Methanotorris igneus Kol 5: one gene and its partners. The main gene of each other region encodes a partner of the protein of the gene in region 2 in a complex. Links are inferred from orthologs where the notes say so. Each region holds a gene or a part of one and is shown on either strand. Other genes may lie near its edges.

Region 1 (5,289 bases), 1.4 Mb from region 2 along the record:
AAAGAATATAAATATACTCACGACATCCTTGCCCCGGGGTTGTTTGTAGAGTTGGATAAAATCTAAATTTTTATTTTCCACCTAAAAGATTGTTGTAAATACCTATAACCAACAAAATTCTGTGATACTATGGATACAATCACCATTGAAGTAATAAGGAATTCCACATCATACATTGCAGAAGAAATGGGGATTGTTTTAAGGAACACATCTTATTCTCCAAATATTAAGGATAGGTTGGATTTTAGTTGTGCTATTTTATCATCCAACGGAGAATTAATAGCCCAGGCAGAGCACATTCCAGTGCATTTGGGAAGCATGGCTGTTGGAGTTAAGAATATAATTGATTATTTAAGTAGGGAAGGCATTGATGTTGAAAAAGATGATATAATCATTGTTAACGACCCATACATAGCAGGGACACATTTGAATGACATAACTCTTTTAAAGCCAATATTTTATGATGATGAGATAGTTGGATATGTTGCAAATAAAGCCCATCACGTTGATGTTGGTGGAAAAGTCCCGGGGAGTATAAGTAGTGATGCAAAAGAACTCTATCAAGAGGGCTTAATAATTCCCCCATCAAAACTTGTTGAAAATGGGGAACTTAACAAAGAACTTCTAAAATTGATAACTTCCAATGTAAGAGTTCCAAAATTTACAATTGGGGATTTAAAAGCCCAAATATCCTCATTAAATATTGGTGTTGAGAGAATTTTAGAGTTGATGGATAAATACACTTGCAGGGATGTTGTTGAATCCTGGAAAAGGAGCTTAGACTATACGGAAAATTACCTAAAATCAAAGATTAGAGATATCCAATGCACTTGTGAGGGAGTTGATTATCTCGAGTATAAGGATAAATTAATAAATATAAATGTAAAGATTGAGATAAATAAAGGCAAAATAAGGGTTGATTTCACTGGAACCCACAAGCAAATTGATGCCCCATTAAATGCCGTTTATGGAGTTACTGTTGCATCAACATCATTTGCATTAAAATCCATCATAGACCCAGAGATGCCAATGAACCATGGTATTTTTAGGGTTGTTGATATAATTGCTCCAGAAGAAACAATAGTTAATCCAAAAAAACCTGCTCCTGTAGCAGTTGGAAATGTTGAAACGTCTCAAAGGATTGTTGATGTTATCTTTAAGGCATTATACAACATCTTCCCAGACAAAGTTCCTGCAGCATCAAATGGGAGTATGAACAACGTGGTTATTGGAGGCAAAGGATGGGCGTTTTATGAGACCATTGGAGGAGGATTTGGGGGAAGATACAATAAAGATGGTGTTGATGGAGTACATGCAAACATGACAAACACACTAAACACTCCAATTGAGGTTATAGAAAACGAGTATCCAATCTTAGTTCTTGAATACTCACTGAGGGAAGATTCTGGTGGTGCTGGAAAGTATAGGGGTGGTTTGGGGATAAGAAGAGTTTATAAGGTTCTTTCAGATTGCACATTGTCTTTAATTGCTGAAAGGATAAAAATTTCTCCTTGGGGGGTTAATGGGGGTTATAATGGTTCTCCTGGAGAGCATTATATTATAAGGGACGGTAAAAAAATCCCACTATCTGGAAAGGATACAGTAACATTAAACAGCGGAGATGTTGTTGTTATAAACACGCCTGGTGGTGGAGGCTACGGCTCCCCAAGCCAAAGGAATATAGATTTAATTTTAGAAGATGTGAAGGATGGAAAAATATCTATTGATTCCGCATATCGTGATTACAAAGTAAAAATTATTAAAAAAGGAGATAAATTGATTGTTGATTTTAAAGAGAGGCATTAAATATAGTCGTTTGTAGAAATTTTTGTCACTTTTATGTTATTTTAATACCTTTTGTCACTGATTATGTTTAAATTCTTCATCAATAATCTTTTTAAATGTTTCAACATCAAGTTTTTTAGTCTTGTCATCTACTTTTTCTTTTTCTATTTCATCTATTTGATGAATTCCTTCTTTCTCAATCTCATCTAATGCCTTTGCAATTTTATCCAATATCTTTTGCTCTGCTTCTAATTGGTGGAAACCTTCTCTTGGACCCCCTCCTCTAAATGCCCTACATCTCCTCTTATCCCAAATTGGGAATCCTCTATCTTTACAAAATATCCTATTTTTTTCAAGATTTCTAACTATATTTGCCACTTTATCAACAACATCATCTTCTCCTTCAATATATGCCCCAAAACATGTCTCCTTAACATTTATGTCATAATTCAATGAATTTAAAAATCTGAATAGTTTTGAAGGTGTAGTTTCTGCATTATCTGCTAAAACAATTACCTTTGTCTTCATTTTTTCACCTTAACATTTCTTACCTACTCTTTGTTTATCTCCATATTTATTATATTTTTATACCATCTATAATAGTTGTTTTCTACATATCTTCTAACATCATCTGGCTTTAATCCATTTATATACGCATAAGCAGCAATACCTCCAGCACCAACACCCTCTTTTACAGAACCTCTGCAATATGCCCTCAGACCATCAATTTTTGCCTTTTCATAGTAGAATTTTGATGCGAGTATTGGAACATCCCCGATCTGCTCAACAATTCCCTTTAAATCAGCATTTTTGTCATTTAATACAAATTCTGTTGTTCCTATTGAAATTAATCCACTTTTTATGGCATCTTTATTTATCTCCTTTATAACCGCAAGAACTGCTGCCATCTGTGTTCCACCAGCCAAGATTACTGGCTTTTTATTTTCCACTGCTGCAATTGCCATACCTGCAACAGTAGGCATCATAGTATCTCCAACAGCATTTAAAACATCAAAAACACTGCTCTTCCCAATTTCTATTTTCGCACTTTTTAATCCACTCCTTACAACTTCCATTTTTAACTCGTGTGGGTTATTTACTGAACCAGAACTTACTTTCCCCTCTGCATCATAACCCAAACCAATCAAAACTCCCAATGCAGTTGTTGTTCCTCCTGGGACACTCTCTCCAACAATCAAACAATCATAAATCAAATTTTTTCCGAGGGTATAGCCCTTTTCAAATAACTCTTTTGAATTTTTCATTGCCTTTCCTTTTCTTATATCTCCAGTGGGGTTTTCATTTACCTTTATGTATGGAACGTTTGGCTTAACAAAACATCCAGCATCAATGGTTAGAGCGGGAATGTTTTTTAAATCTACGCATGCCCTTGTAATTGTTGCTGGGGAAGGGCAGCCAGTTGCATCTATTGGTGGAGTGGGAAGACAAATACTTTTCCCCAACACCACCAACTCCATATCAGCAGCTGGAGTGTAGGCAATAACATCCCTATGCACACCTGAGATAGGGACATATTTTGTTGTTTCAATAGATGAGATAACACAAGAAAACAATCCTTTTTTACCCTTTATTTCATCTAAAAATCCATTCTCGTTAATTGTTATCAATGACATATTCCCACTTTGTATCTTATTTAAGTTTAGACATAATTTGGATAATTTTCATAAATTAGTGAAGTACTTAAAATTCATTAAGCACAGAAAATTAAATTATGGTAAAATTAATTTATAAACTCCTTGTATCATAAACTATAAAACTATTTATATAATGTTCCACACTAATATAATAACGGTGGATGATGACCGGAGTAGCTGCTGATGCATGATGATAGATGGGCGAACTGACACCACTTTTTATGTTATTTTAAACATTTTAAACTTTCAATGTTATTTAATTGTTATTTAATTGTTTTAGAAAAAATTGATACTATTTTTAACTTAATTTAAAATTTGGAAATATTAGCATAAAAAATTTTTATTTGGATTTATATGTAATTTAGAATCCTATTATTTTGGTATTTTCCAACTCTTCTTTTAATTTCAAAGCTACATCCAACCATTCTTTTTTAAATGGTTTTTCTGATGCTATAGATGCTATTGCTTTTCCATAGAATGTCTTCCTAACCCTCATACCTTCTGGGAACACTCTATTCATAAAATCAAGAACCTTTGCTATGAAGTCCTTTTTTGCGTCATAAACTACCATATCCAAATCTACTGGGGAATCTGTCACAACTTCAAATCTTGATGGCTGGTCAATAATGTTTATCTTTTCAAGGAGTTGAGGTAAATATGTTTCATCCTCTATTTTTATTTTGTATATTGTTTTCCCATCAACCTTTTTTGTTTCCTCAATATTTGCAAAATCCCTCAACCTAATCAATTTTGTTGTTTGCTTTGGTAACACTCCTATTATAAAATAGGGCTCATCCTCCCTTATAATCATCCTTACTTCCAAAATAGATTTTCCAAGTATCAAATCCTCAAGACTCGTTTGAATTATTTTTGTATATATTTTTTTTCCTGCCTCGTCCTTACAATCCACAAATATTTCTGCCATGTTATCCCCAATATAATTTTTAAAAATTAAAAAATAAAATAAGTTATGTTAATCCTTTTTCTTCATGTATCTAAATCCTGATGCTAATAGTGCAGCACCAACAGCCCCAATGTGTTGGGAGTATGGTGGAACAATAATTTTTCTACCTAAAATTTCCTCTAATGCTAAAACCATTCCCTTCAACAAACTACTTCCCCCAACCAAGATAACTGGGTCTCTAACATCAACCTCTTGCAACTGTTGCTCATAAATCTGCTCTGCAACTGAATGTGCCGCTGCTGCAGCAACATCCTCTGCTTTTGCCCCCTCTGCTAATGCAGTGACTAAATCCTGAATACCAAAGACGATACAATAACTATTCATGTTTATTTTTCTCCAGTCTCCTTTAGCTGCTAACTCCCCAAGTTCTTGGATTGAGACTCCTAATCTTCTTGCAGTAATTTCAAAGAACCTACCGCTTGCCCCAGCACAGATACCACCCATTGTAAAGCTGTCTGGGATTGCATTGTTTAGTGATATTGCTTTGTTATCCATTCCTCCAATATCAATAACTGTCGCCTCTCCTTCCTGCTTATCTGCCAAAAATGCAGCCCCTTTTGAGTTTACGGTTAACTCTTCCTGAATCAAATCAGCCTTAAAGTATTCTCCAATTGTATGCCTACCATATCCAGTAGTTCCAATGGTCTCAATATCTTCTATTTTTAATCCTGCTTCTTTTAATGCATTGTCAACGGCCTCTTTTGCAGATTCTATTACATCCCTTGTATAGACCCATCCTGTTCCCACAACCTCATTATCCTGCATCACTACTGCTTTTGTTGTTGTTGAACCACTATCAATACCTAAGCTAATACCCTCCTGCTTTTTCCTTGCCAATAATGATTTTCTCTCTACAATTGTTGCTAATGCTTCCATTCTTGTTAA
Region 2 (7,935 bases):
GGGGTTAAAATGGGGTTCATTCAAACAATCCCAATCTACAATAATAAGCCCAATATTCTACCTTATGAGAAAACAGTATTAGAGTTATTCAAAGAAAAGATAAACAAAGCCCTAAAAGAAAATAAAAAACTATCTATTTACTGTGCTGTTGGATATTTCTTTTTTGAAGGTTTAACTGAATTAATTATAGAACTTTCGCAAGTATATTTGAATATTTAATTATAATCACTACATTAAGTATATCTATTGTAATCTCATACTGTTATTTTGAATAACAAAAAATTTGTTTATGCTAAAAAAGAAACGTTATGTATTTTCAGAATGAATATATTTCACCCCTACCTTTCCAAAAACGGAAAGGTGATATTCTATATAATGAATATCTATTTATGGGTTTCAAAGAATTTTAGGATTAAAATTGCCTCTTTGATAATAGGGGTTTCATAGGAGCCCATAAAAAATTAAACCATAGAGTTGTGGAAAATTTCATAGTCCTTTTATATTTAAGGTCTTTTTCATAATTAATCCAAATATTTAAATATATTTACAAAACTCCTAAATTAAAAAATTTTGATGGTTTGTAGTAAAATTACATTAGTTGCATCCAAACAGAATAGATGCTTTCTTAAATTTTTTAATAAATTTGATTCCTAAACTCTCTCATCCCTACTCATTGCTATAATTCCATTGATTATTGAAACTGCCACTGGTGTTCCTCCCTTTGGTCCTATGGTTGTTATTGAAGGAACATCAGTTTTCCTCAGCAGTTCTTTCGATTCACTCGCCTGAACAAAACCTACGGGAACTCCAATAACAACTCTTGGCTTTATATTCTCTTCATTGATCATCCTTATAACTTCCAACAATGCAGTTGGGGCATTTCCAATAACAACAATCCCGTCATCTATCAAATCTTTTGCAATCCTTATTGAGGCCACTGCCCTTGTGATTTGTTCTTTCTGTGCAAGTTCATAAGTTTTTCTATCATTTATAAAACAATATGTATTATTGTATCTTATTCCCGCTTTTATCATGTTTATATCTACTACTATGGGCTTGTTTTCTTTTATTGCTTTGACTCCTTCCTCTACTGCATTATCTTTAAAATATATCAACTTTGCGTATTCCTCATCAGCAGTTGCGTGGACTACCCTCTCAATAATGCTTAATTCTTCTTTTGAGTAACTATTTATTTTATCCCCTAAAACATTCCTTATTTTATTCTTTACGATTTCTCTGGATTTTTCGGCAATGCTTATTCCCTCTTTTGTTATTGCTCCCATAAACTCATGAAATTTCAACATAACGACCTCCAACCCATAGTCGTGTGCGTTAGAAGGGTTTTGCAGCTCGAAGCTTCGCTTCGATTTCATCAAAATCGGATGCACTGCCTCGCTACGCTCGGCAGTGCCTCTTAGATATATTATAGCCATGCGTTAGAATTTGAAATATGGCTACAATAAATTTTTTTAAGATTATTTAGCATTATTTCAAATTTTAAGGGAAGATAACCACTATTTGAAATTCATAGGCATATAAATAAATTATGGCTATATTTACCCTTTTACTCTTAAAATAATTTTCTCCTCTGCGTTATCCTCTTTTATATGCACTAATTCTATTAAATCATCAATAATTGATGAAACATCAAACTCCAAAGTCCCCAAGAGGTCGTTGTCTGTATCAACTCTAAAGAATCCATCACTTGCAACCACTACAGTCCCTTCAACATGGACCCTACCAAAATACACTTCAATGTAATCCCCTTCTTCAATATTCTTGTGCATATACTCTAGAATTTCTTCGGGATCAACTTCCTTTTCAATACACATTTTTGGTGCAAAATGCCCTTTCATTTTAAACCCTCCAAAATTTTTTAAGATTTTAATAGTCCTTTTCACTCAACCTAATTAGCCTCTCGACTCCTCTTATTTCTTTTATAACTTCAGCAACCTCCTTTGGAACTAAAGGTTCCCATTCTTCTCCATTTAACATCCTTCTCCTAATCTCAGTTCCAGAGTATTCTTTTCTGTTAAACATCTCTGGTTTTTTAACCATATATCCTCTCTCCTCAAATAACTCCCTAACAAGTGAATTTCCTGAGTAAACCACGTCAAAAGGAGGTGTTAACGCCTCAACATAAGAGACCCAGATTGCATTGAACTCAATATCATTTATTGGGATTACATAATATTGAAAATCAAAATTTTTCAATGTTTTTGTTATCATCATTATTCTCTCTCCTGCAGTAAATGGGTTATCAAGGGTGTGGCTTTTTTGAGCACTTCCGATACCTATTATCAGCTCATCCACTTCCTTAGATATCTTCTTTATAACATTTAAATGTCCATTGTGGAATGGTTGGAACCTCCCAATAATAAAACCTCTCATAACCTCACCACTAAACCTAATGATTTATAGTTGATACGTAATTTTACAATAAAGAATATCTAAGATAGTATGCTCCACTTTGATCGGTACACTCTCTCTTTGATAAATCTTTTTAAGAAGTTTCATTATAAAATTTAGTAATGCCTATAATTTTTGTGTTTATGATTATGTAATCCTAAAATCCGTATCACAATTTTTAAATAATTAAATAATTATAAAACTGTTAAGTTATAAGTTATTAATTTATAAATAATGAGAATGGGAATTTTTATTTAACACCCTTTATTTATAAATTCCTTGTGGTGATAGTTCATGTTTTTTAAAAAACTATCAACAATTGAAAGGATATATAACATTGGATTGGAACTGAACCATTTGAGTGAAATCTTTGAAAAAATAACCAAGTTTCTAATAGAGTTTGAAGAAGATATAATAAAAACATATGCATCGAGTGTCCTAAATGAGATAACAGTAGAGGACATAATGACAAAAAATGTTTTGACCGTTCCAGAAGATATGGACTTGGAAAAATTTGAAAAACATATTAGAGAACATAAGCATTTGGGTTATCCTGTTGTTGATAAAGATGACAACATTCTTGGTATTGTCACCTTCAATGATTTAAAAAAGATTGGAAGGGAATTATTTAAAAAATTTAAAGTTAAAGATGTAATGACTCCTGAGGACAAGTTAATAACCGTATCTCCAAAAACAAGTGCAGCAGATGTCCAAAAAATCATGTGGAAGAATGATATTGGGAGGGTATTGGTTGTTGATGAGGATAACAATTTACTGGGAATTGTAACTAAAAGTGACTTGTTGAGGGCATCAGTGATTCTACTAAATGAAATGCCAAAAATAACAGAATGCAAACACATAACAAACTTCTATTTTTACGATAGTGATATGTCAAAGGTAAATAAACTTGCTGATGATATGGTTGTATTGCTTGGTGCGAGGGGATATGCTGTATCAGAAAAAGAAGGGTATATTGAAATACAAACAAGAGATTGGGAACCACTTGCAAAAATAATGAAGAGCAAGAATAGAGTAGATCATATCTCAATAACAACAAAAACATTAAACATACTTGACGAAAAAATTGTTAAAGAAATCATAGACCTCATTGAAAAATATTCATTTGAAGAGATTATAATAACCGACCACATAACATTAATTAATGAGAGGTCTTGCATTATGAGGATAATAACTGATATAACATCATTTAGAGAAAGCAAAAAGACCTTTGGAACTGTAACCATTAGAATAGACTTCTAAGAAATAACAACATGATGAGGTGATAAGATAAAGGTGCTTGGGATAGATATATCTGGAAGACATGAAGTATATGGGAAATTCTTAAGGCTCTACGCAGGGATTTTGGCTGAGATATCAGCAGATAGAGTAATACATGTCGAAAAGATTGAGGTGCATTACTCAGAGAGTACAACACAGACACCAAAGGATATAATAAAAGAGGTTAAAGAATTAATGAGTAAAATAAAAGGAAATTATGACTATATTGTTTGTGAAAAGGGGGAATTTTTTAGAATCCCAAAAGAACATGTTTCCAGTTTGTTGGGGAAAGAGGTAATTCATCCAAAAACATTGGGGGAGTTAGAGCTAATAAATATTGCTCACCATGTATCATACTCATGTAGAAAATTATTGTTGAAGGAATTAGATTTGAACAATGGAGAATCAGAATGAAATTGTGGAACAATCTGAATAATTTATTGTAAAATTCATTAATAATTATTTTATAGTAATTTTCAACTTATTGTTCATGAATTGTTTGTGAAAATCCCCATCTTTATCAAGTTATTTTGGTGAAAAAATGTATGAAATTGTTAGATATGAAGGAGGAGTATACAAGAATAATATTTTAAAGGAATGGATTGAAGATATCGGTGGCTTTGTTATTCAAGAGCATGTCATGCAGTTAGATGTTTATATGACCGTTGCTTTGCCCCAAAGTGAGATTGAGGCATTTAAAGAAGAAGCAAAGAAATATAAAGGGAAAGTAGTTGAGACACCATTGGCAGGGATTGAGATAGCAGTTGTTGCCCCAAGTTTGTCAAGGCATCACTTGCCACACACTGCATGTGATATATCTGAATATGTTAGGAGATTTGGAGCAAAGCCAAATATGATAGGTCTTGCACATGGGGCAGGGAAAAGTATAAGTAGAATTAGCGAGAGGGAGAAGAAACTCATCGAAGAGCATGATATTGCAATATATGTAATGGGTAATTTTGCAAATTGTATAAAAGACAAAACACACTTATTTGATGTGGATATTCCAGTAGTTGTAACTGGAGGGCCGGAGGAGTTAGATATCCCTTATCCATATGTTGGAAACTTAGGTAGGAGAGCACATAGGTTGAGACATGGGGAGGAAATTAGGGCATTGAGAAAAATGATAGACGTTGTTACAGAGTTGATAAATGAGAGGAGAAAAGAACTCTCTTACGATCCCCCAATTGTGCCACCAGTTGTCGTTAAGGACGAGATTGAGAAAAGAGTGGAGGAAGTATTTAACATACTCTCCCCAATGCCCATTGTTACACAACTTGATGGTTTAAGGATTAAAATGGATTATGACAAATACAAAGATAAAATTGCAAATGTTAAAGTAGGAAATTATGTTTTAAAAGATATTGCATATATAACAAGGTCTATGATGAAAAACTACATTCTTGTAAAGATAAAACCAAAATCGGAAGTTGAATTTGAGTTAGGCAAATAGTTGGAGGGAGATTATGGAAAATAGCAACGACAACCAAATAATAGAGATGCCAATACCCCCTGGGTTACCACAATCCATTATTGCCAGATTGTTGGAAATGTGTAATGTTAAGTTTGACCTTAGAAAAGATGAAATTCATGATGTAAAGTATCCTGTTTTATGTGGAACATTGGAGGATTTAAAAATAGCAAAGGAATACTTGGAGTTGGTTACAGAAACAAAATTAGCATTGAGGGAAATAGCAAGATTGGCAAGAAAATTCAAAACAAAAGTGAAACTATATACCAATGATGATGAATATAGATATATTTTAGAGATTATTGCAAATGATATAGCAAACAAAGATAAGATTGAAATTGTTGAAGAAGAGCCAGAAGGAGAATGTGAAGTTATAAAGGTTCTTGATAAAGAGGTTAAGGTTTACATTTAGCTCTTTTTCTTAATTTTATCTTGTATCATTTTAATACCTTTTATTAATCATTTATTTGAAATTCATTAGTGTGCCTTAATTCTCATCATATATTTAAATATTTATATATGTTAATTAATTTCTCCCATCTTTCTAACAGTATTCTTTTTTAATAAGCTATTGGAAATATATTCAAAGTATATTGATGTAGTTATATATTTATATATTTGATGGGAACTATGGTTTACAATATCATCAAAATTAATTCCCTAACAATCTTTGCCGCTGCAATAGCAGTAATCCCTCCAATATCATAATGCGGAGATACCTCAACAACATCAAAACCAATAATCCTATCGTTAACTTCTTTTAAATTATATAGGGAATTCAATAACTCTCTTGTTGAAAATCCACAAGGTTCTGGTGTTCCTGTTCCAGGGGCAAATGCAGGGTCTAAAACGTCAATATCAACAGTTAAATATATTGGTTTATCTAAATCCTTAATTTCTTTTACATCTTCCTTACTCATTAACTCCATGGATAATTTTGTATTTTTTGCAAATTCCCACTCCTCTCTATCCCCACTCCTAATCCCAAATTGGTAGATGTCTTTTGTTAATTCATAGCATCTCCTAATAACACATGCATGGGACAACTTGTTCCCCAAATACTCATCCCTCAAATCACAATGGGCATCAAAGTGCAAGACCACCAAATCTCCATAGATATCCTTCGCTGCCTTAACAACAGGGTAGGTTACTGAGTGTTCTCCTCCAAGCATTATTGGAATTTTTTCGCTCTTCATTATGTCTTTTGAGGCTTGATATATCCTCTCAAATGTTTCTTCCTGACTTCCATAAATAAAAATGTCCTGCATATCGCAAAAATTGCAATCAACCAAATCCTTCCTTAAAATTGGGCTGTATGTTTCCAATCCCCATGACGCCTCTCTTATTGCCTTAGGACCGAATCTTGTCCCTGCTTTAAAACTTGTAGTTCCATCGTACGGGATTCCAAAAATAACTGCATCTGCATTTTCAAAGTCATCACTTGCACATATAAACTTTGTATAATCCTCAAAATATTCCATTCTATCCCTCACTAATATGGTAAAATATTATATCAAAAATATTTGCAAATCCGCCTATTAGGATTAAAATTTGCACATAACCATAAGTAAAAGAATGGTTAATATAAAAATGTTTTTAGAAAATTTAGCACAATTCTCCAAATAAGCCAAATGTCTTAGCGTCGGTTATCTTTATCTCTTTAAATGTTCCAATTTCTGCATTCTTATTAAATCTAACAACTTTGAAATTGTGCGTAATTCCTTTACCTTCCTCAGTTACTAAAACTCTCATCTTCTTTCCAATGTATTTTTTATTATTCATATAACTTAACTCTCTTCTCAACTTATCAAGAATCTCAGACCTTCTTTTTCTTATTTTTGTATCAATTTGTTTCATCCTTGCCGCTTCTGTGTATTTTCTCGATGTATATTTGGCCCCATGAATGTAATCTGGTTTTAACTTTCTTAAAACTTCGAGTGTGTTCTCAAAGGCTTCTTCTGTTTCTGTTGGAAAACCAACAATAATGTCCGTTACAAAAGTTAAGTCCTTTATCTTTTTTCTAAATTCATTTACAATTGAGATGAACTCATCAACTGTATATTCCCTCTTCATTGCCTTTAAAACATCATCATCCCCACTCTGCAATGGTAAATGTAAGAGTTTAGCAACCTTCTCATCCTTATATGCTTCAATTAAATCATCTAAAATATTCTCTACATTCTTAGCGTGCATCATACCTATTCTCATTATGAATTCTCCTTCAATACTACATAAGTCATTTATTAAGTTTGGGAGGTTATCGTTCCTATCAAATCCATAGCATGCAGTATCTTGCGCAGTTATCAATAAACATTTTGTTCCAGAGTTTATTAGTTCTTTTGCCTTCTCTACGAGTTTCTCTCTACTGTATGAAACCAATCTTCCTCTTGCTATTTTTACAATACAGTATGAGCAGTTTCCTATGCATCCCTCACTTATTGGAAGTGGAGTTATCAATGAAGGGGATAAATATTTAAGTTTCTCCTCTAAGTTTATATCTTTTTCAATGGAGCTTTTTTCAATAAAGTGTTTATAAAGAATCTTTCCGGATAAATGTGCTTCTCTTGGCATAATTAAAAGATCTGCCAAATTTTCAACCTTCTTTTTAAGTGCCTTTGCTAAACAGCCAGCCACAACAACCTTTTTATTTAATGATTTGAAGTAATTTATTCGTGCAAACATTCTGTTCTCAGTTTCCAACCTAACAACGCAAGTGTTTATAATTACTAAATCCGCATCCTCAATATTACTTGTTATCTCAAAACCATAATCCCTCA
Region 3 (5,441 bases), 500 kb from region 2 along the record:
CATCCATGATATCACCACATTCCATGTTTATAGTCAATTTTGAATTTGTTGTGTCATACAAACTTATTTTGTGTATGGTCCGTATTTCTCTCTTGCAAATACCTCAACTTTTCTATTTAATATTGCAGCGACAACAACAATTAAAAGCCCTATAATGATCGCAATAACTGATTTTGTCATTAAATCATTTCCAAGAATTTCACCTAAAACGCCTCTCCAACCATCTAAGAATATAATCAAACCAAAGCAAAGCCCTGTTAATGGTCCACCTAATCTTGAACAGAAGTACGATGAGTCCAAACCATTTCTTAAACCATATTCTGCTTTAATATCAATATCTCCATGGTTAGCGACAGGAACCCCTCCTCCAAATGGATACTTTTGATATTCTCTTTCAGCACCATAGTGAACGTCTCCTGTGGAGGAACCAATTGCCCCAACTGTAATACCAAATATCAATGCTACCAATGGCAATGGGAATGGGTTTCCTAATACATTATTTGCTAAATATGCTGCAAAAACCATACAGAATACCGCTATAAATCCATGCCCTACTATAGGCCCTAAGTGGCTTAAAACAACATCCATGTAAACTGGTTGACCGAAGTTCTTTGATTGACCAACAATTCTACCTAAGTATGAGCTAACTGCATAAGCTCCATGAACAAATGCTGCCACACCAGAACCAGCTACCAATGCAAGAACAGGATTCAACCCATAGTTTAATAATGCCCATGCTATTGCACCAGCAACAGCAACATACAAACCGTATGAAACTGGCTCCCCTGAAATTGCCTTGTTGAAGTATCTGTGGATGTTACCCATTTGTGGAGCTAACTGAACCTGTGAGTTAGGGTTGGACTGAGAACCTACGTCAGACTCTAAGTCTTCTGCACATCCAGCAATTGTTGCTGCTGCTCCTGCCAAAGCCAACGCTCCAAGGGCTATTAATGTAGTATCCATTTTTTCACCTCACAAAATAATATTAACATTAACACAACACAACCCCAAATAAAATAAGATATTTTTTATCTTTCCTTATATAATATATATTCTTTTCCATTTGATTTCGCAAAAGTCAGATTAAAGAATTTTTTATTTTTACTTAAGATTTTTGTATCTTTTACATATTGTTACTAAATCTAAAACAATATAAACATAATTAAAAAAAAAATTTATTAAGGGCAAAAGCCCTTAGTGTGCTGGAATAATTGGATCTCTTTCTCCTGCTGGTTCGAATTCTCTTAAAGCACCTCTTGCAAACTCTTTTCTTGGGTGTGCAAAGTCGAAGATCAATGATGGATCTGCGAATGCTACTTTAATTAATGGGTTGAGAGCAAATGCATCTCCTCTTGCTGAGTGTGCTGCTTGTGTAATACCTGCGTATTCTCCTTGGTGACCGACGTTCATTGCGTAGTTTGGATAGTTTGGACCTCTCAATTCTAATGGTGAGGACTCGTCGTTTCTAATTGATAATGAGTTAGCGGCACCACATTGGTCTTGCAAGTCGTATCCGTAGAATCCTAATCTGCTGTGGTATTCTTTGTGTAAGATTTGGCTTAAGTACCATCCGTTCAATCCAGCGTTTGAGTTACCAGTAGCTAATGCGGTAGTAATTCCTGCTGCTGCAGCTGTAACTGCTGCTCTTTGGGAACCTCCAAAGTGATCCTCTAACAACGCTGGATATTCGTCATATTGCTCTAATGCGTATAAGGTCACTTCTGTTGCAATGTCCTCAACTACATCCATAGTTGGTTTAATTGAGTTACATCCTCCATATTTCTTGGTTATGTAATCATATCCGTAGTAGGAGAAGTCATCTAAGATGTCATCTGTGTAAGCTGCGGTTGCATATTGTGTGAATCCGACACCACCAGACATGTAGGAACCAAGCCAGATTTGGTCGTATAACATTGCCCCTGCACCAACGACTTCTAATGCTTGTTCTACTGGGTCATCACTTACCCTTGAAGTTTGGACAATATCTGCTAAGATACCGAATGGAATTCCACCTGGTTCGTTTGGACCTCTTGCTCTTCTTGCTGGTAAGAGTGTACCCATTTGGATAACGTCTGCGTGTTTTGCAGCGTAGGAGAAGTCAGCAATTGCTGCCTCCCCAGCACAGAGCTTGTATGCTGTAATGAAGGACATACCAATTTGCATTGCAGACCATCTTGCAATTGTACCTCCATCACAAACTCTACCGACTAATGTTGGTACTCTGTTGACTTGGTATGTTCTTTTACCGATAGCTTTCTTGATTTGTTCTGCTTGTTCTTCTGGGAACAATTTGTTGATGTCAATTAAGAACTTCTTGTCAATCTCATCTGCTAATTCATCGTCTCCAGTGAATATCTTAGCGTAACAGTCCCATGCTAATGCTGGGTGGACCTCAACCATGTGCTCTTGGACAACTGCCCCACCAGGTAATGCGTGGTTGATGGTTTCCATGTATTCGTTGATTGTTTCTGGTGTAACTTCTACCCCTAACCTCTTCTCTAAAACTGCATGCGCAGTATCCATACCAACGATAACAGTTCTCCTAATGTCATCCCACATTTGTTGCATTGCAGCGTTGTTCATGAAGTGTAAGTCATCTCCTTCAACAATGTAGTCTGTTCCAGAGAGTTTGTATGGCATTAATTTTCTTTGACCTAATGGAACCCCAATGTCTGGATTGTAGAATGGAATTCCTCCTCTTTTCTCAAGTAATTTTTCTGCTGCTTCAACGAATTCTCTTTTTCTTGCTGATTGTTTCCATCCTCCAAATACGTAGAACTTTGTGTATTTTTCTTTTGGATCTTCTTCAAATTTCTCCTTCAATGCTTTTAAGAATAATTTCTTTTCTGCTTCCATAGGCTCACCTCAAGGAATTTGTGAGGAATTTTGTTATTTTTCTATTTTAGTTTTAGGTTATTGATTATTTAAGTTATTAGTCATGAGTAAGGTTAAAGATTTTGATTTAAAGCCAAGAGAGAAATAAGTTAGTTTAGAGTTCTTTGAATACATCTTCTGTTGGGCAGAATCCACCAAGGGTTCTTGCTCTGTGGATTCTCTTAACTACTGTTAAGAGCTCTTTGTCTTCCCTCATTGGAATTCCGTCTTTTCTGTAGATTGTTGTAATTTCTCTTAATTTTTCTTCTGGTAATGGCTCTCCAACATCTACTGGTTCATCCAATGGTCTTCCAACTTGGTCTTTTACGTATACTACGTGTCCTGTTTTCTCATCGTAAACATATCTTTGGAGAGCGTCGAACATCAAACCATTTTCATCCAATCTTAATGAGTGCCCGTGGACAGTTGCCCCCCTGATACCACATCTTGCTGGGTCGAAGAATGCTGTATCGATAAGGAAGTTCTTGGACAATGCCTCTAAGTCGCTTTCTCTCATTTCGATAACTTGTCTTCCTGATAAGGTACCTGTATCTACCCCTCTGAATCTCCACATGTATGTTCTTGCTCTGTCGTATGGTTGAGCAGGAGCGAAGTACATTGAATCTGCGAACTGGATGTATCTAATTCTGTGTCCTTCTTTTGCTCCGTTGATTGGCTCAACTAAATCCCTTACGTAGTCCTCTGGTAAGTCCATTTCTTCTAATGGTGGGTGAATTGTTTTGTAATCTTCCCCTGGTTGTCTGTGACCCATTATTTTTACAACATCTTCATCTGGAATTTCTCTTAACTTTTCCAATTCAACATCTGGGTTCATGTGGTTTCTTCTGTTTTGTGCAATTTTTGTTTCACCTGGGTAGAATTGAGGCTTGTATGCCATAAAATCACCTCATTAAGTTAAGTGCTTTTTGATTTTTTCAATTATCTCATCAATCTTAGTTTGTGGGCAAGATTCACCCCTAACTACACCTGTCACTATATCAACAATCATTCCTTTTGTTTGTGGTTCAACAGGCATAACATTTAGAGTTTTAACCCCAACCTTTGCGAAATCTTCCATATCTACTGGACACTGGCAAACGACAATTGTTGGTATTTCAACGTATCTCAAGAGCAATCGAGCTTTATAAACCACGTGGTTGATTACATTTCCAAAATGCACAACACACAATTTATGTCTATTTATTTGGGCAGCCTCTTCAGGCTTAAGCCCAAAGGTTGAACCTAAACTGCCATGTGGAGCATCGTGAGGAATTCCGCTTCCAGCATCTAATACAAGAACACTTGTCTGAATCCCTGCTTCCCTGATTCCATAGGTTATTTCACATACTGGTTTTGTTATATGCCTCCTCCCTGGTGACATTGCAACTACTACTACATCATTTCTTAATGCCTCTGCAAAAGTACCTCTCTGAGCCAGTCCTCCACCTTCACCGAGACCCATTACTGCCCTACAGTCAATGATTTGTTCTTTTCTACCTACTGGCATATTACTCCTCTTTACTACTTTTTTCCTCATCTTCTTTTTCTTCTTCTTTTGGAATTATTTTGACGGCAGATTCAAATTTACTTCTTGGATCGGTAATTCCAATCAATCTTTTATCTATTTCATTGACAAATCTCTCTCCATACTTTATATAGTCAGTTACTGTTGGCTTATCTTTCAAGAATTTACCAACTTTAATGTTGTATCCAAATGGGAAGAGCTCTTCACAGATTTCTTTGAGTTTGTCTAACTCGCTGTCATCTTTAAGCGTTATCCAAAACCTCCCTGCCATAACTGTAAGTTCTACAGGAACTCCTCCAACGCTAATTATTTTTCTTTCTGAATGATTTACTGGTGTTCCTTTTGCAGGCCCATAGTAAACGGTTTTTGGGAGGGGCTGCCCATGGATAATAATTCTTTCAGTAGTTTCTAAGGCATAAACTTTATTTAGAAATTTTTCAGTTGTAGTGGCTTTTAAATATCTGTGAGGAAAAACTTCAACTTCTATCATCTAAATCACTTAGATTTTGTCTTTAATTTCTAATGCCCCTTCAATTACGTATTTCAATGGTTCTCTGAATTCATCAATTGCACTGTAAACTGCACCAACTAATGCTGATGTTTTTTCTGGTGAGAACATCTGGGTTCCAGCATCTACACACATCGCAGCACATACTGGTGGGATTGCAAATCCTTTGCTGTGTCTTGTAACAACGTGGTTTCCGTGGAAGATACCTGGACCTCCCCCACCGTAGATGGAGTGGCTGAAGAAACTGAAACCAACTGCAGTACCTTCTGCTCTACCAAAGTCAACTCCTGGTAATCCAGTTTCGTATTCAAGTATGTCGTTGTAGTACAAGATTGTTGATGCAACGTTTTGTGCTGCTCTTGCTGCACCACAGTTTACGATAACTGCAGCAACTAAACCTGCTGCTGCGTAAGCGTTCCATTTAGCAACATCAACTGGTTTGTACATTACGAATCCTGACGGTAATTTCTTGTCTTCTGTAATGACACCATCTTCTAATGCTCTTTCAACAACTGATGCTACAACGGTACCAAC

The links.
Region 1: the proteins of METIG_RS08520 (region 2) and METIG_RS01690 are in contact, whole or in part, in a cryo-EM structure (PDB 9H1L), measured with the Methanococcus maripaludis proteins. The link is inferred for Methanotorris igneus Kol 5 from one-to-one orthologs. Residues at the interface, in WP_011170365.1 of Methanococcus maripaludis: Ser79, Ser81, Arg82, His83, His84, Ala112, Gly113, Lys114, Asn115, Ile116, Asn139, Phe140, Glu141, Ser142, Cys143, Gly162, Pro163, Arg178, Arg179, Ala180, Gln181; in WP_104837391.1 of Methanococcus maripaludis: Cys8, Asp10, Ala12, Gly13, Ile16, Tyr17, Arg19, Ile20, Thr23, Cys41, Gln43, Asp44, Pro46, Phe48, Asp134, Asn137, Arg138, Val139, Phe140, Pro141, Glu142, Gly143, Arg145, Glu161, Lys162.
Region 3: the proteins of METIG_RS08520 (region 2) and mcrC are in contact, whole or in part, in a cryo-EM structure (PDB 9H1L), measured with the Methanococcus maripaludis proteins. The link is inferred for Methanotorris igneus Kol 5 from one-to-one orthologs. Residues at the interface, in WP_011170365.1 of Methanococcus maripaludis: Arg6, Glu8, Gln30, His32, Val33, Met34, Gln35, Tyr39, Leu80, Ser81, Arg82, Leu85, Pro86, His87, Cys90, Asp91, Ser93, Glu94, Arg97, Lys98, Lys102, Pro103, Asn104, Met105, Ile106, Gly107, Ala109, His110, Lys122, Glu123; in WP_011171501.1 of Methanococcus maripaludis: Arg5, Lys6, Glu7, Gln8, Ile9, Val10, Asp11, Cys12, Arg13, Ala14, Val15, Met16, Gly17, Gly19, Glu20, Gly22, Gly23, Leu24, Gln26, Arg27, Gly28, Thr29, Phe30, Ala31, Glu32, Leu34, Asn36, Thr51, Tyr59, Arg62.

The regions. Positions count from the first base shown.
Region 1 is NC_015562.1:353,001-358,289, reverse strand. Bases 2,584-5,289 are described here. They hold METIG_RS01690 (methanogenesis marker 17 protein), read right to left. Parts: upstream 4,366-5,289; coding sequence 3,802-4,365; downstream 2,584-3,801. Other genes in these bases: METIG_RS01685 (methanogenesis marker 15 protein), read right to left, coding at 4,414-5,289; cobT (nicotinate mononucleotide-dependent phosphoribosyltransferase CobT), read right to left, coding at 2,584-3,419. In the rest of the region: METIG_RS01710 (hypothetical protein), read left to right, coding at 1-66; METIG_RS01705 (hydantoinase B/oxoprolinase family protein), read left to right, coding at 130-1,806; METIG_RS01700 (methanogenesis marker 6 protein), read right to left, coding at 1,861-2,313; more of cobT, read right to left, coding at 2,337-2,583.
Region 2 is NC_015562.1:1,733,903-1,741,837, reverse strand. The notes cover bases 3,416-6,184. They hold METIG_RS08520 (methanogenesis marker 7 protein), read left to right. Parts: upstream 3,416-4,228; coding sequence 4,229-5,140; downstream 5,141-6,184. Other genes in these bases: speB (agmatinase), read right to left, coding at 5,794-6,184; METIG_RS08515 (hypothetical protein), read left to right, coding at 5,154-5,570; METIG_RS08525 (DUF2209 domain-containing protein), read left to right, coding at 3,703-4,101; METIG_RS08530 (CBS domain-containing protein), read left to right, coding at 3,416-3,669. Outside these bases: METIG_RS08550 (hypothetical protein), read left to right, coding at 10-219; METIG_RS08545 (cobalt-precorrin-8 methylmutase), read right to left, coding at 651-1,283; METIG_RS08540 (DUF2097 domain-containing protein), read right to left, coding at 1,557-1,856; METIG_RS08535 (nicotinamide-nucleotide adenylyltransferase), read right to left, coding at 1,885-2,391; more of METIG_RS08530, read left to right, coding at 2,704-3,415; more of speB, read right to left, coding at 6,185-6,639; METIG_RS08505 (tRNA (N(6)-L-threonylcarbamoyladenosine(37)-C(2))-methylthiotransferase), read right to left, coding at 6,764-7,935.
Region 3 is NC_015562.1:1,236,134-1,241,574, reverse strand. Bases 2,584-5,441 are described here. They hold mcrC (methyl-coenzyme M reductase I operon protein C), read right to left. Parts: upstream 4,382-5,441; coding sequence 3,785-4,381; downstream 2,584-3,784. Other genes in these bases: mcrB (coenzyme-B sulfoethylthiotransferase subunit beta), read right to left, coding at 4,899-5,441; mcrD (methyl-coenzyme M reductase operon protein D), read right to left, coding at 4,383-4,889; mcrG (coenzyme-B sulfoethylthiotransferase subunit gamma), read right to left, coding at 2,990-3,772; mcrA (coenzyme-B sulfoethylthiotransferase subunit alpha), read right to left, coding at 2,584-2,856. In the rest of the region: mtrD (tetrahydromethanopterin S-methyltransferase subunit D), read right to left, coding at 1-7; mtrE (tetrahydromethanopterin S-methyltransferase subunit E), read right to left, coding at 64-963; more of mcrA, read right to left, coding at 1,195-2,583.